One region of the Nicoliella sp. ESL1106 genome, then DNA from elsewhere that is predicted to be linked to it. Evidence: riboswitches for the same ligand, from Rfam matches in the RefSeq annotation. Region 1 holds a riboswitch; the other holds the start of a gene.
The links. A riboswitch is a leader RNA that binds a small molecule or an ion and turns the genes downstream of it on or off. The one in region 1 is predicted to bind thiamine pyrophosphate.
Positions count from the first base shown of each region.

Region 2: another riboswitch for thiamine pyrophosphate. It lies ahead of thiS (sulfur carrier protein ThiS); the one in region 1 lies ahead of tenA (thiaminase II).

Region 1 is NZ_CP196341.1:32,322-43,860, reverse strand. It holds gene ACSVI6_RS06990 (GNAT family N-acetyltransferase) at 1-366, shown strand, start outside; gene ACSVI6_RS06985 (hypothetical protein) at 368-532, shown strand; gene ACSVI6_RS06980 (LbetaH domain-containing protein) at 603-1,229, opposite strand; gene ACSVI6_RS06975 (PTS sugar transporter subunit IIC) at 1,507-2,547, opposite strand; gene ACSVI6_RS06970 (hypothetical protein) at 2,708-2,959, shown strand; gene ACSVI6_RS06965 (hypothetical protein) at 3,295-3,477, shown strand; gene ACSVI6_RS06960 (carbon-nitrogen hydrolase family protein) at 3,539-4,348, opposite strand; TPP riboswitch at 4,485-4,576, shown strand; gene tenA (thiaminase II) at 4,660-5,364, shown strand; gene thiD (bifunctional hydroxymethylpyrimidine kinase/phosphomethylpyrimidine kinase) at 5,364-6,176, shown strand; gene thiE (thiamine phosphate synthase) at 6,163-6,807, shown strand; gene thiM (hydroxyethylthiazole kinase) at 6,807-7,589, shown strand; gene ACSVI6_RS06935 (sulfite exporter TauE/SafE family protein) at 7,651-8,415, opposite strand; gene ACSVI6_RS06930 (NAD(P)-dependent oxidoreductase) at 8,501-9,457, opposite strand; gene ACSVI6_RS06925 (PTS sugar transporter subunit IIC) at 9,680-10,771, shown strand; gene ACSVI6_RS06920 (Ldh family oxidoreductase) at 10,929-11,539, opposite strand, start outside.
Region 2 is NZ_CP196341.1:387,596-399,134, forward strand. It holds gene hisD (histidinol dehydrogenase) at 1-368, shown strand, start outside; gene hisB (imidazoleglycerol-phosphate dehydratase HisB) at 381-965, shown strand; gene hisH (imidazole glycerol phosphate synthase subunit HisH) at 965-1,576, shown strand; gene hisA (1-(5-phosphoribosyl)-5-[(5-phosphoribosylamino)methylideneamino]imidazole-4-carboxamide isomerase) at 1,573-2,292, shown strand; gene hisF (imidazole glycerol phosphate synthase subunit HisF) at 2,286-3,047, shown strand; gene hisI (phosphoribosyl-AMP cyclohydrolase) at 3,044-3,382, shown strand; gene hisE (phosphoribosyl-ATP diphosphatase) at 3,375-3,701, shown strand; gene hisC (histidinol-phosphate transaminase) at 3,718-4,785, shown strand; gene ACSVI6_RS08515 (amino acid permease) at 5,038-6,432, shown strand; TPP riboswitch at 6,579-6,672, shown strand; TPP riboswitch at 6,754-6,848, shown strand; gene thiS (sulfur carrier protein ThiS) at 6,897-7,094, shown strand; gene thiF (sulfur carrier protein ThiS adenylyltransferase ThiF) at 7,097-7,759, shown strand; gene ACSVI6_RS08530 (thiazole synthase) at 7,761-8,528, shown strand; gene ACSVI6_RS08535 (hydantoinase/carbamoylase family amidase) at 8,537-9,733, shown strand; gene ACSVI6_RS08540 (dicarboxylate/amino acid:cation symporter) at 9,744-10,952, shown strand; gene ACSVI6_RS08545 (hypothetical protein) at 11,230-11,539, opposite strand, start outside.

The DNA of each region.
Region 1 (11,539 bases):
AGACAGCATGATTCCAAACACCGTCCGTTATTAATAATTAATTACGACGATGACAGAGCTGGCTGGCTCAGCCTAAGCAGTTTCTACGGTCGGCCTGCCTATGAGGAAACAGTCGAAATCAGCATTTACATTGATAATCAATTTCAACACAAGGGCATCGGAAACGCGGCTGTGAACCACGCTGAAAAAATCGCTGCCCGCCTGGGTGTGAAAAATATCGTCGCATTTATCTTTGCTCATAATGATCCAAGCCTCCATTTATTTCACAAAAATGGTTATAAAGACTGGGGCCACATGCCTAACGTTGCTGTAATGGATGGTAAGCAACGGAGCCTAAATATTTTAGGCAAGCGGATCGTTGATTAGTATGAATAGTCAAACCCAAGCATTCCTAATCTTACTTTCATTAGCCATTTTAACGTGGTTGCTGATTTTCATTAACCATGATCCAGACAGCCGACGAGATCATCGGTTAATGGCAATTGCGATGACGGTGGCAGTTGTTATCTTTGGAATTGTTATATTAATATAAAAAGCAGGGCCAGGGGCTCTGCTTTTTAATATGTTAAAGGGAACGATAGTAACAAGTTCACTAAATCCTATTAATCATTAATATGTTTAGCAACAAATTCATCAATCGGTAATCTAAAGTCCAAGTAGTATTTTTCTAATTTTTCTCGCGACCAATCCCACCAGGCGATTTTTGCTAAGTCAGTCTTGATTTCATCAGGGAATCGATCCTTAATTTTCTTACCAGGAACCCCACCAACAATTGTGTATGGTTCAACATCATGGGTCACGACTGCACCAGAACCGATTACAGCACCATCACCAACGGTTAATCCGCTTTGAATCAATACACCGTGCCCGATCCAAACATCATTACCAATCTTAGTTCGGATTGCCTTACGCTTAGTTAGGTATTCTTGATCCTTAGGCTCAAAGCCATAGGCACCACCGTTATAAGAAAAGATGTGCTGAGCGGCACGATCATAAGGATGATTAGTAGGGCCGATTCTTACCATTGCGGCAATACTATTAAACTTACCTAGATCCGTGTTTTGCATAAAACAATATTGACCAGTGTAATCATAGTCACCAAATGTACAGTTATCAATTAAGTTACTTTCACCAATTTCGATCCATTGACCGAAATTGGTATCTTTAATTTTACTATTTTTGCCAATTGTTGGATTATCCTTAGATAGTTTAGGAAAATTAATATGCATTTATTAGCACCTTCTTGTTTATAAATTATGTTAATTATAAGACGATTATACTAGAAATGATATCATTAACATACTTATTTTTAAAATGGAGAAATGTGAATTATAGATTTAACCATTAATCAGATAATCATTATGAATATGATATTGACAAGTCCCTTTTAGATATAACTTCAGATAATAAATGTTATGTAAAGTAAATGCAAATATCATTAATTCTCAATTCCCTAACTTGCTTTTAACAAAAAAATTCCAACTAATTCAGTTGGAATTTTTTTCATTATTTATAATTTAAATAAAAATCATCAGCAGACATGTAATGGATTTTTGTCATAAAGATATACTTACTCAGGTAACCAATAACAATTGGTACGATCAAGAATGTAATAATAATGATCATAATTTCAGCACCGCCTTTAAGGGCGTTAATTGGGCCTACCAATCCAGCTGAACCAAATCCAGCACTTAAGGGCGTTCCCTTAATTTCAAAAAATGCACTAATTCCACCAGCGATTCCAGCATTAATGGCCAATGGCAATAATACTTTGGGCTTTTTTAAAACATTAGCCATTTGAATCTTAGGAGTTCCGATAAAGTGTGCAATACTGGTACCAAATGAATTAACTTTACTACCATAAATCGCTAATGCAATTGCGGCAGCAGTGATTCCAATATTTGCAGATCCTGACGCAATACCATTTAGTGATATTGCGGTAGCAACTCCTACTGAAGAAATGGGACTTAAGATTAGGATTGCAAAGATAATTCCAATTACAGTTCCCATTATAATTGGCTGCAGTTCAGTTGCAGATAATGCTAGATCACCAATTAATTTTGTAATCATTCGCACTGGTTTGAGGGTCAATAGACCAATACCACCAGCAATAATAATTAATAAAGTTGGTAATAATAAGACGTTATAACTTCCGAGCCATGGACTAATTAACTTAATTATAATCACCCCAATTGCAATGGTGATCATAATGTTGATTACATCACCAGTTCCCTTTACAGAGAAGCCCCCTGCTGGACTAATCATCCAGTTACCAGCTCCCATCGCTCCAACTAATGCTAACGATGCACTTTCTAGTGTCTTCATTTTAAAATACATTGCGACACATAATCCAGAAATAGCTGGTAGCAGGACCATTGCAAATGAAACTAATGAATTGATAATTGATAAACTCGGAAAAAAGCGTTGAGCGTAATTAAGAATTTCATTTAACAGCGCTGCAGGCATTAGGGTAACCACTACTGCGATGCTGACACCGTTTAGGACGTTTAAAATCCCCTCTTTAATTGCGTTTGCGTTTTTAATCATATATTAACTCCTTATTTTATATATTTTAATATCATACCATATTAAACATCTAATTAAAATCTAATACTAATTTAATTAATTTATCTTAGTGATTATTTTAAAGCCCTTTGAATCAACTGTGTTAAAATTAGGCTAATATTAATTAAGGAAGGTGAACTATGTGGATAAGCAAAAGTATGTTGAAGCACTAAAGCACGAATCACCTGATGTAGTATTGGGTAGCCTCATGGATGAACTTGGTTATCCTGATATTAACGGAATTGCGGATGCATGTGATGTTGCTCAATCAACTAGCAATCAAGATGATTTAGACCAAATCGAAACGAATCAACCGATGTTTTATAATTACAAATCACATCGGCTAGTAAATAAAGCTGATGTGTTAAATATTCTTAATCAGCTGAAAAAATAAAATAAGCACCTGATCAAAAGCAAATTGATCAGATGCTTATTTTATTTGTAAATTATTATTCAGTTTAATTGAACAACTTCGTATGATTATATAGCTATAAAGGCGAAGTCAATCACTGAGCGCGTCTCAGTAACAGACAATAAATCATCCAAATTGGCTTGTATATCACGGTTACTATATAATAGTGATATAGAAAACCATTCAAAATAATAGTAGATTACTTATTCTACACTTAGTGAATTGATTCACAATTTAAAATTAAGTTATTACATGATTGTTGATTTAAATTGCTCATGTGCTAAAATGAATTGACTAATTTAAAGGGATGGTGTGAAGTGATTATCGTATTATTAATAACGATTTTGATGCTCTGGTTAGTATGGAAGTTTTTCAGTAGTTGGCTTTGGTGGATCCTATTATTTGCAGCTATCATCTGGATGTTGAAAGTGTTTTTCTGGGGAGCAATCATCTTAGTGGTATTAGGAGTTATTGGTGCATTCTCAAATAACAATCAATAATAAAAAAACGGTAGTTCCATAGTGAAATGGAGCTACCGTTTTTATTATTGGATAATTTATTCTAATAATATAGTTCTGGCATCCGTTGTGCAGCAGATGGTAATTTTTGGCGCACCTTCTTAATCACATCTAAATCAATATCAGCATACAAGATGGTTTCGTTAGTTCCTGCTTGGGCAGCGACGATTCCCATTGGATCGACTACTTGACTCAACCCAACTCGGTTGTCACTATCGGGTTTATCGCATCCCACAATGAAGGTCGTGTTTTCAATTGCACGAGCTTTCAATAAGGAACTCCAGTGATATTCTTTTAGTGGCCCGCTAACCCAAGCTGTTGGAATGATAATAATATCAGCGCCATGAATTGCTTCATAACGCGCTACTTCTGGGAACCGAAGCTCATAACAAACAAATAAGCCAATTTTACCGAATGGCGTATCAATCGGTTCAAATAATTTATTACCAGGCTTAATCTGATCAGACTCCTTAGTCCCAAATGCATCGTAGAGATGCGTTTTATGATAGGTGCTAACAATGTTACCCTTATCATTGATGACAACGATCGTGTTATAGACCCGTTTATCATTATTATCATCATTAGTTTCACGCATCCCGAATATGATCCAGACATGCTTTGTCATCGCTGTTTGTCTTGCATTGGTTACAAATGGGCCATCCAGGGCTTCAGAATGTTGATTAATTTCATCCAATCCAGCCGTTGGTGATATGGTGCTCATGAACATTTCTGGAAAGACAACTAATTCAGCGCCGTGTTCCGCAGCTTGATTAACAAAGTCATTAAATTTAACTTGATTAACATTTTGGTCAATATCGGAATATGCTTGGGCTAATGCAATTTTATAAGTCAAATGATCACCTACTTAATATTATTTTAATTGAATTCTAATCTAACCATTAAAGAATGTCAATCTTAACTCCATTATGTGTTTGTGAATAGACACTAAATAGTAGATATGGTATATTAGTTTTGTAATTAAATAATCTAACTGTCCACTGGGGTGCCGTATGGCTGAGATAATACCCATTGAACCTGATTCTAGATAATACTAGCGTAGGAACGTGGCTGAAGTCGAAATAAAAACGATTAATAGGCGCTTTCTGAATTGCTCAGGAAGCTTTTTTTATTTCCCAGGATGGTTATTAATTAGGAGGATTCAACATGTTTTCAGATCAATTGAAACAACAAGCACAACCAATTCTAAAGGGAATTTTCGAACATCCCTTCATCAAGGGGATTGCTAATGGTGAGGTCCCTGCCAAGGCATTGAAATTCTATGTTCAACAAGATTATCAATACCTTAGTGAATTCATTAAAATTTATGGTAATGCGATTGCTAAATGTAATGACCGTGAATTAATGAATTTCTTTAATGGTCAAATTAGTTTTATCTTAAATAGTGAAATTCATCCCCATCATATTTTCTGTGACATTGCGGGGGTCACATATGAAAGTCAACAACACGCTACCCCATCGCCTAAGGCATATTTATATGAATCACATATGCATCGGGCAGGAGAAACGGGTTCGTTACTGAATATTTTAGCCGCTTTTCAACCATGTCCTTGGACCTATTCAGAAATCGCTGATCACTTGGTTAGTGAAGGGTATGCTACTAAGGATAATCCCTATTATGATTGGATTATGTTCTATGCTAGTAAGGAAAATGATAAGACCATGAGTGATACTGTGTTTGAATTTGTTGATCGATTTGCTGAACATGCTTCTAATGAAGAACTAGCAGAAGCAAGTCAATACTTCTTAAAGAGTTGTGAACTAGAATGGCAGTTCTGGGAACAGGCGTTTTATCAACAAGACTGGCAATTTAAGGAATCTCTAGAAGCTGCTAAGGAGGAATATAAGTAATGAAAGAATTTCCTGAAACTTTAACGATTGCTGGAACTGATTCTGGTGGCGGTGCTGGGATGATGGCTGATATTAAAACCATGCAGGAATGTCATGTGTTTAGCACTAGCGTGGTGGTCGGAGTAACCGCTCAAAATACATTGGATGTTCAAAAGGTATATCCCCTTCCCCTCGAAATGGTGGATGCTCAGTTTGCTTCAATCGCTGATGATTTTGTGATTAAGGCGGCTAAGACAGGGGCGCTATTTGATTCTGAACACGTTGCATGCGTTGCTAAAAATATTAAGAAATACTCGTTCGGCAGCTTAGTGGTGGACCCAGTTATGGTTGCTAAAGGTGGTGCGAAACTACTGAGCGATGATGCGATCGATACTGTGATTTCAGATCTCATCCCGTTAGCTGACATTATTACACCTAATATGCCTGAAGCTGAAACGATCGTTAAACATAAGATCGAAGGTAAAGAGGCAATTAAAGATGCTGCTCGAGAAATTCAAAGATTGGGCGCTAGGAATGTCGTTATTAAGGGTGGCCATAGCGATGGTCCCGAGAACGCTGATTATGTACTATTGGCCGATGGCACCGATTTTTGGATGACTGGTAAACATGTTGACTCTAAGCGCAAGCACGGTACTGGTGATACCCTTTCATCAGTAATGGTGGCAGAACTTGCCAAGGGTTGTCATGTTGAAAAAGCAATTAAGTGTGCTAAAGCCTACATGAATGAGATCTTGCAACATGAAATTCATGTTGGGCAAGGACACGGACCACTAAATCATTGGGGAGCTGAAGGAACAGATGTTAAAATTTAATACGGATATGTTGAAGGTCTACTTTATTGGTGGTACCCAAAACATTGATGGAGATAAGGATAAATTTATTGAGCAATTAACGCTGGCTTGTCAAAATGGAATTACTATGTTCCAATACCGTGAAAAAGACCATGGATCCTTGAGCGGTGATGATCGCTTAGCATTAGGAAAACAAGTTCGTCAGATTACTAGCAAGTACTCGATTCCATTAATTGTGGATGATGATTTTGAGTTAGCGCGCCAAATTAATGCTGATGGAATTCACGTTGGCCAAAGTGACACACCAATTCAAGACGTCGTAGCTGAAGCAAATGGGATGATTGTTGGTCTATCAGTTCATAATATTGATGAATTAGTTGCTAGCGGTGACTTAACGGGCGTTGATTACTTAGGTGTCGGCCCAGTCTTTTCAACTCACAGTAAGGATAATGCTAAGGAACCGATTGGTTTAGATGGCCTATTTCAGATGAACCAAGCGACATTGAAGCCCATTGTTGCCATTGGTGGAATCCATGAAAATAATGTAGCATCAGTTCTAAAGCATTCTGTTAGTGGTGTTGCCGTTATTTCTGATATTATGCAAAGTAAAGAAGTTGCCCATACGATTCAGGTATTGAAAGGAGAAGCATAATGTTAACGATTGAATCAATTCATAAGCTCAATCCAGTGATTTTAAACGTTGCCAACATGGTGACCCCCCAACACGTAGCGGATGCAATCAATTTTTACGGAGGCTCACCCATCATGTTCACGGATGAACGCGAGGCAGCTGCCCTAACTAACATTGCATCAGCAGCTGTTTTCAACATGGGATCCACTAATGAAGATACGTTGAAAAATGTAATCGCAAGTGGGAAGGTCGCAAATAAACGTGGGATTCCCGTCGTGATCGATCCAGTTGCCATTGGTGCAACTGAACTACGCCAGGATAATTTTTTCCGTGCTGCTAAGGAAGTCAAGTTCAATGTGATCCGTGGTAATGCTGGTGAAATCGCCTATCTTGCAAACGTTAACTGGACTGCAAATGGAATCGATGCTGGAAATGGAGATGCAGATGTTGCGTCAATTGCCCAAAAAGTGGCTCAAAAATACGATTGTTGGGTCGTCTTATCTGGAGAAAGAGATATCGTTACAGATGGCAATACAACCTACTCAGTCGATAACGGCCATCCATATTTTCAAACAAACGTTGGTTCTGGTGACATGCTAGATGGGATCTTAGCTACCGCAATTGCAGTTGAAAATGATCTTAAATCGTTAGTTCGAGCAACTGCTACCTTTAGTATCGCTGGTGAAATTGCGGGGGAAAAATACCCTAACCAACCAGCATCATTTTTCGTTGAATTATATAACCAACTAGCAACGATCAATGATAATGAAATCGATACGCGAATGAAAATCCATCAATTATAATTTACAATTTTTGATTACGACACACAAAAGCGCCCTACCATCAGGTAAGACGCTTTTTATTTTAATATGCTTGAATAAACAATTGGATTGCAAGGCCGAATGCTAAGATGGCCACGATCCATTTGATTACCTTTTCAGGGATGATCCGTACGATCTTAGGGCCAATGTAACTGCCGATTAACGATCCAGATCCCAGTGGTAACACTAAAATCCAGTAAACATGGGATTGAAATGCATAAATAATCATGGCAACCAAATTACCGAAGAATGATGAAACGTTTCTAATCGCGTTGTAAACAGCGTATTTCTCATTAGTGATTTTTGATAAGATTGCATTAACGATAATTCCAGAAGCGGCCCCAAAGTAACCAACATAGGCTCCCGTTAAAAAGATGGCAACTGAGTATAGGATCTGTCCTAATTTACCAACTTCACGTTTCTGAAGCTCTGCTCCCTTTTTCTTTGGCCATATCATCGTAAGTGCAGCAAATAAGATGAAGAATGGTACTAACTTGGTAAAAGAAGCACTTGAAAAATGAAGTAATAGGAACGTTCCCATGATACTACCACCAAAAATAAAGATGGAGGTGGTAATTAACTGCTTTACGTGTCCCTTCAATTCCGGCATTGATGACAATCCAGAACCGATCCCGTTAAAAATAACTGATGAACTATTGGTGACATTCGCATAGACTGGTGGTAATCCAGCAACGTATAATAACGCTGGATAAGACACTAGTGAAGCCATGCCGACCGTACTACTTACGATTCCCGCAAGAAAGCCGAACGGAAAAAGTAGTAGGAGTTGACTAATACTAAAATGCATTTTTTCACTACCTTTTTATGTAATATTATTCAATTATAGTCCCAAAAGGGTCCCATTTTCCAGTTAAAAATGGGACCCTTTTATTTTATTTGTTCAAATTAACCTCATTGACCAATAATGCACCGTCATATTCATACTCGCGAAGATTTTCTGAGAAAATTTCTAACGATTGTTCGCCATACTGATCGAACAAACTAGCAATGTGCGGAGAAATAAATACATTTTCCATTTGCCAAAGCGGGCTGTTATCTGTTAATGGCTCTTGATCCACTACGTCTAAGGATGCTGCACTTACAATTTGTTGATTCAATGCATCGATCAAATCATTTGTAACGACGCTGCCACCGCGTCCCACATTGATGAATATGGGATGATTAGTTAAACGGTTGAAAAAGGCTTGGTCAAAGAATTTATCGGTGGCTGGAATCAAGGGTAGTGAATTAATAATAATATCCGCATTCACTACGTCCGCATTAAAGTCCGTCATGGTGAATGTTTCATCAAAGAACTTAGCTTGATGTCCATTGCGATTGATTCCAATAGTTTTAACGTTAAACACATGTAAAATTTCTGCTAACCGCATCCCAATTGCACCAGTCCCATAAATTACCACACTGCGATCTTCTAGGATCTTGAATGGATGCGTCGGCTTTTCCCATCGGTTCATTTTGGTGATCCGCTCTAAGTTCCGATATTGATTAAAAATCATCCCCATGATCGTTTCAGCAATCGGTTCAGAATGAATTCCCTTGACCGTAGCTAATCTAATCCCCCGTTCCCTCATTTTTGCAAGTGGGAAATAATCTACCCCGACTGAAAGGGCTTGTATCCATTTTAATTGACTTTTTGGATTATTAATAATTGTTGGAACCAATTTATGATCGTAACCAATGATGACGTCAATTGAATTTAAATCCATTTCAGATAATTGTTGGTCAGCAAAAAAGAGGTTTTCTTTCATCAAACCAGGATGTTTAACCATTTTTTGTTTCATTTGTTCGATATCAAAGTTTTCATTAGGTGCACCAACTAAAATATTCAAGATGAACACTCCTTTATTATTAGTAAACTAAATAATTATACACTGATTTATTTATGAAATCTAAAATTTTGCTTGACGAATTAAAAAGATTATGTTTTAATTATAAACATCGAAAAGAAATTTAATCAAATTCTAACTTTTTCTAATCGATACATAATATATATTTCATAGTAAAGGAGTTGATTCAATATGATGAATTCGACAGAAAAAGATTCACCACAGATGAATGCTGCTAACATGTCAAATGTTAAAGCAAAGTCTAGTTTCAAAGAAAGTGCTTATCTAGTTTTTAATGGGGTGTCCAATGCAATTTTAGTTACCTTAGGTGTTGGATTATTGCTTGGTGCCATTTCGAACTTTGTTCATTGGCAAGCACTTGCGCAAATCGGATTGATTTGTCAATACTTATTAGCACCAGCAATTGGTGCGGCGGTGGCCTCACAATTAAAGACGAACACGTTAGTTCTTTTTAGTTCTATGGTTGCTGCTACTGTTGGTGCGAACAATGTCTTCTTTACTAGCGGACCGATGAATGCGACGACCGCAACGGGACATTTATTAGCTCAACCAGCTGGATCTGCCATCTTCATGATTGGTCAACCAGTTAGTGCCTTGGGTGGAGCAGTTGTTGCAACACTTGTTGGTAAATACTTAACCGGGAAAACCCCATTGGATATGTTCTTAGTTCCATTCGCAGCTACCTTAGTAGGAACGGTTTCAGCATTAGGAATGGCTTCTGTTACTACTCCCGCCCTGGTTTGGCTTTCCGGAGTAATTGCTAAAACAATGACGATCAACCCACTATTGGGTTCAGTAGTGATCTCAATTGTTTGGTCAGTCTTCGTGATGACTCCTGCATCTTCTGCAGCCCTTGCCATCGCAGTTATGCTTGATCCCCTTTCTTCAGGGGCTGCGTTATTAGGAACGACTGCCCAATTCGTCAGTTACACTGTAATGTCATTTAGAGAAAACAAGCCTGGTGCAAACATCGCCCAAGGCTTGATCACTCCAAAGGTTCAATTTGGTAACGTCACTGAGAACCCTTACATTGCAATTCCAGGAATGGTTTCAGCAGCAGTTGTTGCTCCAATTGGAACGCTTTTCTTCCACTTCTCAGTTTCATTTAAGTTAGCTGGGCTTGGTTTGAACTCACTGATTGCCCCAATTACGCTAGCATCCCAAAACATGGGGACGTTCGTTATGTACTTGGTTCTCGGTGTTGTTGTTCCCGCAGTTATCGCTTACGTTCTTGGTAAATTCCTCCGAGCTTCTAAGAAGATCAAGAAGGATGATATGCACATCGACCTAGTTTAAATCGATCAAATTCTTAACCACAATTCTTTTAATAAAAACACCGCTAAACTGAAGGCTAGGTTTAGCGGTGTTTTTATGTTTGGAAAATGATTAAAGCATAAAAAATCGGGACATAATTACTCTGCTTACCAGTAGATAATTATATCCCGATTTCAGATTAAAGTGCCTGTGGTGCTGGGATTGATAGTTCCGTAGCAATTTGTTGAATTTGTGCTGACGTTACATCATCGATCGATACCCCATGTTTTTGATTATGCGCATAGTTTTTATATTCACGATCACCAGGAATCTTAATTTCAGTTTCTGGGAGGTGATCTAAGTTTCTAATGCGGTTAAACATATCGGTCGCCTTAGCTCTTAGATCAGCTAAGTTGCCAAAAAACGAGGGATCAATTGTAATTAAACATTGGCTAAAATCATGTTTTCCAACATTAGTATCAGCAGAAATTGACCCTTGTGCTAAGATTCCAGTTAAAATTTCAACAACTAGTGAGTTTCCGAATCCCTTATAGTTAGAATTGTGTTCGTTTGCACCACCAAGCGTTAAAACACCGCCCCCCTTTTGAGTTGGCGTTAATGCTGCAGTGGCTAAAATATCTTCCGCTTGTTTTGCATCTGAGACGACGTTGCGTTGCTTGTCAACCGCCCACTCACCAGGAAGGGGTTGTTTTTTCTTGTCTAAAACTTGAATCTTTCCACCAGAAACGACCGAAGTTGCTCCATCAAATACAAATGGATGTGGTTCAGCTGGGAAAGTAAATGCGAATG
Region 2 (11,539 bases), 360 kb from region 1:
CCGTGATGGATAATGTGAATGAGATGTTCGAACTAATGAACACAGTCGCTCCAGAACACTTGGAAGTCCAACTAAAGAACCCTACGCAATACCTAGGGTTGATTCAAAATGCAGGGTCAGTCTTTTTGGGTCGATATGCTAGTGAACCGCTTGGTGATTACGTTGCAGGTCCTAATCACGTCTTGCCAACCGGTGGGACTGCACGGTTTGCTTCTCCACTTGGGGTTTATGATTTTGTTAAGCGGACCCAATTTGTACAATTCGATAAACCAAGTTTGCAAGCAGATGTTCCAGCAATCGCTAAGTTAGCAAGAACCGAAGGGCTTGAAGCCCACGCTAGAGCCGTTGAATCACGGTTTAAGAAATAGGGGGAGATTTAGATGCGTAAAGCTGAAATTACTAGAAAAACCAATGAAACTGATATCACAGTGAAACTAAACTTAGATGAACAAAGTGGCATTGAAATTGATACTGGAGTTGGCTTTTTCGATCACATGTTGCAATTATTCGCAAAGCACGGGCGATTCGGATTGGTAGTCAAAGCCCGTGGCGATCTTCAAGTCGATGCTCACCACACGGTAGAAGACGTTGGAATCGCCATTGGAGAATGTTTGACGCAGGCGCTTGGAAATAAGGAACAAATCGAACGCTACGGTGATGCATTCGTTCCAATGGATGAAACACTGGCTCAGGTAGTGATTGATTTGAGTGGCCGTTCATACTTAGTATTTGATGCTGAATTGACTAATCCACGGTTAGGGATCTTTGAAACGGAGGTTACCGAAGACTTTTTCCAAGCCTTAGCATTCAACGGCCAATTTAACTTACACGCTCGGGTGTTGTACGGTCGTAATACCCACCACAAGATCGAAGCATTGTTCAAGGCTACGGGTCGTGCATTAAGAAAAGCTGTTACCATCAATCCAGAAATTAAGGGTGTGAACTCAACCAAGGGGGTCATTTGATGATTGCAATTATCGATTATAACGCTGGAAATGTTTATAACGTTTTAAAGGCCTGTAAAAAACTAGGCATTGAGGCGCAGTTGACTGCAGATCCAGAAACGATTCAAAATGCAGATGCAGTCTTATTCCCAGGCGTGGGTGCATTTAAGGATGCTATGGATACCCTTAATGAACGTGGGTTAGTCGATGTCATTAAGCAAACCGTTGCTAACGGCACCCCATTTTTAGGGATTTGTCTCGGGATGCAATTATTGTTTGATTCATCAACTGAATTTGGCAATACTGCAGGTTTAGGACTGATCACTGGTAAGATTGAAAAAATTCCCAATGATAATGGCAATCGAATCGTTCCACATTCTGGTTGGAACCAAAATCAAGTCAAGCGTGATTCAATTTTTAATGGAGTGCAAGGGCAATATACTTATTTTACTCATTCATATTACGCAGTTTGTGATCCGCAATTTATTATCTCCAGTGTGGACTACGGGGTTGAAATTCCGACAATTGTCAATCGTGATAATATCTATGGTTTTCAATTTCATCCCGAAAAAAGCGGGCAAGTTGGTTTAACGCTTTTAAAAACATTCTTCGAACAGGCGGTGGTCAAATGATTTATCCAGCAATTGACTTGCGGGCGGGTAGCAGCATTAGACTGTACCAAGGTAACTATCAAAAGCCAACCCTCGTGAACGCAGATCCAATCGACCAAGCAAAATCGATTCGCACCAGTGGAATTCAAAATTTACACTTGGTTGACTTGGATGGGGCAAAGGATGGATTACCGACCAACGTTGAATTAGCAAAGCAAATTGCGGCCATCATTGATGGACAAACTGAAATTGGCGGTGGAATTAGAAATGAAGCTACAATTGAGATGTATTTGGCAAATGGGCTTTCACGGGTAATCTTGGGTTCGGTAGCATTAAAGAATCCAGCATTTACCACTGCCATGATTCAAAAATACGGTAGTGAACACATTACGATTGGTGTTGATGGGGCCAACGGAATGGTTGCTACCGAAGGTTGGGTAGAGCAATCGAACGTTAAAATGGCTACCTTGATCAATAAGATGGCATCCGTTGGGGCGGATCGGTTTATCATTACAGATACCAAAACTGATGGGACGTTAAGTGGCCCCAATCTAGACTTATTAGGAAGTTTAAAACATCAATTCCCAGAATTAACGCTCGTTGCCTCTGGTGGCATTAGAGACTTTTCAGACGTGATCAAACTAAAGTCGATTGGAATTGACGATGTCATTATTGGTCAGGCAATCGCAGATCAAAAAGTAACGCTAAAAGAAGTTGCGGAGGCGAATAAATGTTAGCAAAACGAATTATTCCATGTTTGGACATTGCAAATGGACGGGTCAAAAAAGGGGTTAACTTTGTTAACTTAAAAGATGTTGGTGACCCCGTTGCAATTGCAGCAACCTATGAGCAACAGGGAGCTGATGAATTAGTGTTCTTAGACATTACGGCAACTAATGAGAAGCGCAAAACAATGGTCGATGTAGTAGCTGATGTATCTCAACAAGTTTTTATGCCACTGACGGTCGGTGGTGGGATTAGTTCGATTTCAGATATGGAAGCGTTATTACACGCCGGAGCTGATAAAATTTCAATTAACTCATCTGCAATTGCTAATCCGAATTTAATAACCGAAGGGGCGAAACGATTTGGTAGTCAAGCAATTGTGGTGGCCATTGACGTGAAATGGGATGCAGCAGCTCAAAAGTATGTTGTTTATACCCATGGTGGGACTAAAAATACTAAAATTTCAGCAACTGAATGGGCGCAATTAGCGGTTGCTAAGGGAGCTGGAGAATTGTTGATCACTAGTATGGATCAAGATGGAACTAAGGACGGATTTGATGAAAAATTATACCAGCAGATTGGTCAATTAGTGGATGTACCGATCATTGCTTCTGGTGGTGCGGGCCGAGTAGCTGACTTTGTTGATTTATTTAAGAACACCAAGGTCACAGGGGCACTAGCCGCATCTGTTTTTCACTATCAAATGCTTTCGATTCCGGAAGTCAAACAACAATTAGAAAACGAGGGGGTCTCCGTTAGAATATGAAACCAGACTTTAGTAAGCTATCTGGACTATTGACCACCGTTGTGATTGATTCGAACACTAAACAAGTTTTAATGGTTGCTTGGATGAATCCAGAGAGTTATCAACGAACGATCGAAAGCGGTGAGACGTGGTTTTGGTCACGTTCGCGAAATGAATTATGGCATAAGGGTGAAACGAGTGGAAATACACAACGGGTAACTAAAATGGAACTGGATTGTGATGGCGACACCCTATTAGTATCCGTTGTGCCGAATGGGCCAGCTTGTCATACTGGTCATGTAAGTTGTTTTTTTAACCCAGTTGAATTTAAAAAAGGAGTCGATAATAATGGATAAACAAAACTTAGAAGAATTATATGAAATGGTCAAGAAGCGGAAAGCAGAACCAATCGAAGGTTCATATACTGATTATTTATTCACCAAGGGCTTGGACAAGATTCTTAAAAAAGTCGGTGAAGAAACAACGGAAGTCATCGTTGCCGCCAAAAATAAGGATCCTAAGGAATTACAATATGAAACCGCTGATATGCTATACCACTTAATGGTGTTATTGGTCGAATCTGGCGTGTCTTTTGATCAAATTAAGACCGAACTTGGTTCGCGAGTGGGCAAAATGAGTCAATACAAAGATCGGGCCCCAATTAAAAAGTTATAGAATGGAGTGATTTCCAATGAAGAGTGCAGTTAAAGGGCTAGAAAACTACGTCCCACCAGTTGCGATTGAGCAACTTAAGAAAAAGTACGGATTAAATCGAATTGTCCGTTTATCAGCAAATGAAAATCCGTATGGGACTTCTCCACAGGTTGCTAAGGCAGTCACTTCTGCAGTTCCACAGTCGGAAAACTATTATCCTGATAGTAATTGTACGGAGCTACGCAACTTAATCGCTAACAAGTTAAAGGTTTCTAGCCAAAATATTGTTTTTGGTTGTGGATTGGATGAAATAATCTCAATGGTTTCGCGCATTTTTTTGAATGCTGGCGATGAGGTAATTGTTTCAGAACCCACTTTTTCTGAGTATCAAATCAATGCTGAAATCGAAGGCGCTAAGACGATCAAGGTTGCAGTTAATGCTGATGGTCAAAATGATCTTCCTGCATTTTTGAGCCAAATTAATGCAAATACGAGCTTAGTCTGGCTCTGTAATCCTAATAACCCGACTGGGGGCTATAATTCAGTCGAATCGATCCGCCAGTTTATGTTAAAAGTGCCTAAGGATGTCTTGGTGCTCATTGATGAAGCATACATTGAATACGTAACCAGTGCTAAGGATTCTTCAGCCGTCCCATTATTAAAAGAGTTCGATAATTTAGCGGTGATGCGGACTTTTTCAAAAGCTTATGGTTTAGCTAGCTATCGGGTTGGCTATATCATTATGGACGCTAAACGCGCGGGGTATATGCAAGCGGTCCGCCTACCGTATAACCTCAATACGCTTTCCCAAGTTGCCGCAGTTGCTGCGCTTAGCGATCCTGAATTTGTTCAACGAACGGTAAATAATAATAAGACTGAACGTGATGGATGGGAACAATTTTTAAAGCAAGCTAATTTAAAATACTATCCATCGCAAGCCAATTTTATTTATTTTCAAAGTGCTGATGCCGATAAAATCGCAAATGAATTACTCCAAAAGGGCTACCAAGTTCGGGTTGGCCAACAACCAAATTGGATTCGAATTACAATTGGGCGACAAGATGATAATAAAGCGATTCAGGACATTATTAAAAGCTCCTTATAATGTTATCAATAATTACATGTATAATAGTCAGCTGATTTTGAATAAATAACCCCTTTATCACGCTAAAAAAGCATAAAAACCAATTTTTTTGAAAAAAGCTTTGCTTTTCGAAATAAATGTGATAGAATAAATTAAAATTAAATGAGAAAAAGTTAATTTTATTTTAATGTTATGTGAATCAACGGGACGTCACGTAACTTTTTATTACATTTATTTTAGGTAATTATAAAATTGGTAAAGGATGTGTTGATCATGGCTAACTCAAACATTAAAGAAAATCCAGATGGAACTTACCGTTCATTGAGTAACCGACATGTGCAAATGATTGCAATTGGTGGCACGATTGGAACTGGGCTATTCTTAGGATCAGGGACGACGATTTCTAAAACGGGACCATCCATTTTGATCGTATACTTAGTCTTAGGATTGTTCTTCTTCTTGATGATGCGTGCAATTGGAGAAATGTTTTATTCAGATCCATCGCACCACACGTTTGTATCATTTATTACTAAGTATCTAGGACCTGCTGCAGGTCGATTCACAGGTTGGACCTACTGGATCGGGTTGGTGTTTGTCTGTATGGCTGAAGTAACTGCGGTGGCCACTTATGTACAATTCTGGTTTCCTAATCTGCCAGCATGGTTGATTGAAGTCGTCTTTTTGGCTGTTCTTTGTGGCTTAAACCTAGTGGCTGCGCGTCTGTTTGGTGAAACCGAATTCTGGTTCGCAATGATCAAAATTATCGCAATCGTTGCTTTGATCGTTACCGGGATTTTTATGATCTTTAGACACAGCGCAACGCCACTTGGTCATGCATCACTTGCTAACATTACTAATAATTTGACATTATTCCCCCACGGTTCATTTAACTTTATTTCTGCGTTTCCAATGGTATTCTTCGCCTTTCAAGGAATTGAATTCGTAAGTATCACGATTGGTGAAGCAAAGGATCCACGGCACGTGATCAAGAAGGCAGTTAATGAAACCTTACTTCGCATCTTACTATTCTACATTGGTGCATTGGTGGTAATTATGGGAATTATTCCATGGACTTCGCTTTCACCAGATAAAAGTCCATTCGTTCAAGTTTTCCAATTGGTTGGAATTCCAGCTGCTGCAGCTGTGATCAACTTTGTGGTTCTAACTTCTGCTGCTTCGGCATTAAATAGCTGTATCTTCTCAGCTGGGCGTCACTTTTACCAACTAGCGACTGAAGCGAAGGAAGGCAGCTTCATGAAGGAAAAGTTTGGTAAAATCTCTAATTCTGGGGTTCCGGCAGCTGCCATTTTACTATCAGCTAGTTTGGCATTGATCACTCCAATTATGAGCCTTAGTGCAGCGACTGGAGCAGTCTTTACAATCGTAACTGGTGCATCTAGTGATATGTATATCTTGGTATACGCATTAACAATGCTTGCACATCGGAAATATCGTCAATCAAGTGATTATATTGAAAATGGGTTTAAAACGCCTTGGTACAATGTTACCAGTCCGCTCACCATCGCTTTCTTTTTGGTAATCTTCGCTAGTTTATTCTTCATTCCCGATGATGTTGTAGGTGCCATTGCTGCAATTGTATGGGCAGTTGGATTTGGTGGATATGTATTGATTAGCCAAAGAAAATCAGAAGCAAGTATAAATGGATAATATTAAAAAATATCTTATTATCGTTCGATAATAAGATATTTTTTGTTGCTAGCTTTTTATCAAACTGTCCTAGGCTTAAAATTTTATTGTTGACAAATTTTTAAGCTTAGTGTTAATATATGGGTGTTCAAAATTAAATATTTATCACATTGTATCTGGGGTGCCAAGCAATTGGCTGAGATCATACCCATTGAACCTGATTTGGTTAATACCAGCGAAGGGAGATGCAGTTCTTTTATCGCTGATTAATTATCGAATAATTAGGACGGTTCTCCTGGGTTTTACTAGGGGAACCGTTTTTTATTTACAATTGTGATGATAATTTAAACACTGGGGTGCCAAGTAATTGGCTGAGATTATACTCATTGAACCTGATGTAGTTGATACTACCGAAGGAAGGGGTTTAATCTTAACTAGTGCGTTAAAAAACCTCCTTTCTTGGGTCTAGAAAGGAGGTTTTTACTTTGGTAACCATTAATGGAAAGCCAGTGGAAGCATTGGCGGGAAAACCGCTATCATTCTTATTGGCTCAATATGCTCAGCATCAAGATAACGTTGTGGTCGAATTAAACGGATCAATCGTCCATCGCAATGAAATCGATGGAATTACTTTAAATCCAAATGATCACGTTGAATTAATTTCGTTCGTAGGAGGTGGTTAGCAATGACGGTTCAAATTGATGGAATCAGTGTTGAAGATTTTTTTATGCAGATGAAGGATCGCAATGTTGACAACTCGTATCAGGCCCTAAAGAATGCACATGTTACGATTGCAGGTTCAGGCGGGTTAGGATCTAACATTGCAATTGCATTGGCGCGTTCAGGCGTGGGTCATTTGACCCTAATCGATTTTGACGATGTGGAATTAAGCAACTTGAACCGCCAACAGTTCAAGTTCAGTCAAATTGGGATGCCAAAGGTCACTGCATTAAAGCAAAATTTATTAGAATTTAATCCCTTTATTAAAGTGGATGCGATTAAAACAAAGGTCAGTGCTGAAAATATTGAGCAACTCTTTGCTGACTGTGACATTATTTGTGAAGCTTTTGATAACCCTGCTGCCAAGGCGATGCTACTCGATGGGGCGACCAGTGCTTTTCCAGATAAACCATTAGTAATGGGCAACGGATTAGCGGGGGTCCATGGTGCAAATCAAATTCAAACCAAACAACAATCCCCAAACGTCTACATTAGTGGTGATGGTCAGACGAGTGGATCAGAGGGATTGATGGCACCACGGGTAATTATTTGTGCCGGTCATCAAGCAAACGCAATTTTAAGATTACTCATGCAACTACCAGTGGTTGAAAATAAGGAGGAAATTTAACATGGCAATTAAAGACGATTTAGTAATTAACGGACACCATTTTACATCACGGTTTATCTTAGGTTCAGGTAAATATTCATACGACCTAATTGATGCTGCAGTTCATAATGCCAAGGCTGAAATTATCACAATGGCATTGCGTAGAACCGAAGCAGCAGCCGAAAATATCTTAAACTTTATTCCAGAAAATGTCACTATCTTACCGAATACTTCTGGTTGTAAAAATGCCGAAGAAGCAATTCGGATGGCTCGAATCGCGCGCGAATTAAGCGGCAGTGATTTCATTAAGCTAGAAGTGATTCCAGACAAAAAATACTTAATGCCCGATAATGCAGAAACGATCAAGGCGACTTCCATTTTAGCTGATGAAGGTTTTACCGTAATGCCATACTTCTTACCAGATTTAATCACTGCAAAGCGGTTAGTTGAAGCTGGAGCATCAGCGGTGATGCCATTAGGCGCACCGATTGGGACTAACCGCGGCTTAGCCACTAAGGACCTAATTCAAATTTTGGTCAACGAAATCGAAGTACCAGTGATTGTTGATGCCGGAATTGGACGGCCTAGTCAAGCTGCTGAAGCCATGGAAATGGGAATTGATGCCGTAATGGCGAATACTTCAATGGCAACTGCTGGCGACATCCCATTAATGTCAGAAGCATTTAAGCTAGCGGTTGAAGCTGGGCGCAAAGCATACCTTGCTAAGCCAGGACGGGTAGTTAATAGTGGTGCGGTTGCTTCTTCACCACTGCTTGGGGTTAGTAAGTAGGCACTGTCATGGTGATGAAAGGAACGCTTAATTTAAACGATTGGTTAGATCAATTTACTGTTGATTCCGATGAAGGACAACACCGATTGGTTTATGATGAATACTGGATTGAAAATCAAATTCGGTTGATTCACTTAGGACAGCGACTGGGTTTTAAGGCGACCGTTGACATGGTTGGAAACGTCTTTTTAGACTTCATCGGGCAAACGGATTCGGTGATTGCGGTTGGTTCCCATATGGATACGGTCGATCATGGTGGTAAGTATGATGGACTATATGGCGTTTTGGGTGGATTAAAGGCGATTGTTGATACAGTATCCAAAAATGGCAAGCCGAATAAAACGCTGCGCTTGATCTCATTTAGTGAGGAAGAGGGGAGTCGTTTTCCCGCCACTTTTACGGGTTCGAAATACTATGTCAATAAAACGCTTCCGCCAAAATTAGTCGATGCAAATGGGACTAGCTTTGAAGCTGCTAGAAAAAAGGCCGTTGAGCAATTGACTAGTCAACCACAAGTTACTTTGCGTAATTGTGAGTTACCTGATGCTTTTACGGAATTACACATTGAACAGGGTCCCCAATTAGAAAGAACGAACGCATCGATTGGGTTAGTAAATTCGATCGTTGGGCAACGGCGCTATACTGTGGATATTAATGGACATGCTAACCATGCTGGAACGACACCGATGCAGGGGCGCTGTGATGCGCTAAGAAAAGGGTGTCATCTAATTGATTCGATTTATCAATTGGGCAATCGTTTTAAACAACCGTTCGTTTTGACGATTGGTAAAGTCATGAACCACCCCAACGTTAGCAACGTTATCAGTGGACAGTTTAGCTTTACGATTGATTGCAGGTCTGATTCTGAGGATCAACTGGATGATTTTGAATTCCGCTTAAATGAATTAGTTAAAAGGCAGCGTGGAATCATCGATCGTTATTTACAGGTTCCTGTTACCCAGTTAAACCATCAGCTTCTAAATGTTAACCAAGATTTAGCGCGTCAATCTGAAATCACATTTTTAGAAATGGCATCTGGAGCAGGACATGATAGTCAGATAATGAGCAAGGCCGTTGCGACTGCAATGGTATTTGTTCCCAGCAGTAATGGAATTAGCCATCGTCCCGATGAGTTTACAGTCGCTGCTGATCTAAATGCGGGGGTACATTTCTTATCGATGATCTTACAAAAACAAGCCTATTAGGAGACTGAAAATGAAGTTGAAACAGAACTTAACCCTGAAAATTCTTCTGGGAATGTTGATTGGAATCTTAATTGGTGGAATTGGTGGTTCCAAGGTGGCGTGGTTACAAATATTTGGTGAAATTTTTTTACGCCTTCTTCAAATGATAGTAATCCCACTGGTAACTTGTTCGGTAATTTCAGCTGTGGGCCACTTTTCCGTCGGTCAGTTTCGTAAGATTGGAATGCAAATGGTGATGATTTTTCTAGCCACCACGATTGCTGCAGCTGTGGTTGGTTTATTAGTCGGGTTACCAATTAGGTTGAACTTGAACCTAGCAAGTCACGCCAGCGGGTTGGTTCATAAACAGTCGCCTTCGATTTCCGATACGATTCTATCATTTTTTCCGCAGAATATTTTTGAAGCTTTAAGTGCCGGTCAGGTCATTCAAATCACGATTTTTGCAATTATTTGTGGATTTACAATTATGCGAATCAATCGTCGGGGGCAATTCGATTTAGTCTTGGGTGCGATTGATAAGTGTAATCATATTTTGATCGAAATGATGAATACGATCCTAATTGGTGCGCCGCTGGGGATTTACTCTTTACTAATCGGCAGTATCGCAACCAACGGGATAAAAATTTTATTCCCGCTATTGATGTTTATTATCATCTATGCGGTTGCTGTGATTTTATTTCTGATTGGTTTGATCTGTATTTGTAGTTTTAAAACACAGGTTTCGCCATTGAAAATTCTTTTGAAGTGTTCACGAATCATTCTAATTGCTGCGACTACGGCATCATCAGCCGCAGCATTACCAATGGAAATGCTTGATGCCAATAAACGTCTCGGTATCGGGGAATCCGTTCGCGAATTGGTTCTGCCATTAGGAATGACCCTAAATAGTAATGGCTTATCCATGTATCTAGGGTTAGCAAGTGTTACGATGTTGCAATTATTCGGAGTCCCGTTGACGGTGGGCATCGGATTGAAGATTATCATGGTATCGACGCTGGCCTGTCTTGGGACGGTCGTTATCCCAGGTGGTGGATTGGTATCACTAGCAATCGTTTTACCAACCCTTGGTCTACCAATCAGTGGGGTGGGAATCATTGCTGGAGCCGATTGGTTGATTGGTATCTTCAGGACCATCTTAAATGTGATGGGCGATGTTACAACGTCAATCATGATTGCTAAGGATGAGCATTCCATTGATTTAGACCGATTGAAAAATTAGTAAATGTAAATAAAAAAGCTGCGTCGTAGTTGATGTGTGCCCTAAAGTTTGTACATTAATATATTTTTTTCCTAGGCGGAAAGTTATCGGTATTGGATCGAGGACTTTCCGCCTAGTTTTTGTAATTTAGCTCCTTGATGTTAAAGAAATAATTTCTCCAATCACTTTCATGATCTTTTAGCACTAATGTTGGCCATACAAAAACACCCCTAAATTTTTTACAAACTTAAGGGTGTAGTGCTTAATATTTAGGATGAAATGAAAAATAAAAACATTCTTATTTTTGTAGGATCCCACAAGCTTCTTTAACAAAGTTTTCTGCTTGTGGTGAATCTGGCAATACAAAAGAAACTCTAGGATGATTCATAAAGTTGGTTAAAAGGTCAAAATGCCATTCATAGTTATCTGTGCTATTTATTTCACTATTAGTATATGCTGTTCCAACAGCATTACCAGTATTTCCATTAGCGTAAGCAACACCAAATGAATTGGATGAACCAGTAGAATGGGAACCGGTATGTACTCTTTCCCGACTTACTTCTTTTATGCAGTCTCTATTATAGACAACTAGTAGTGAATTATCAGCA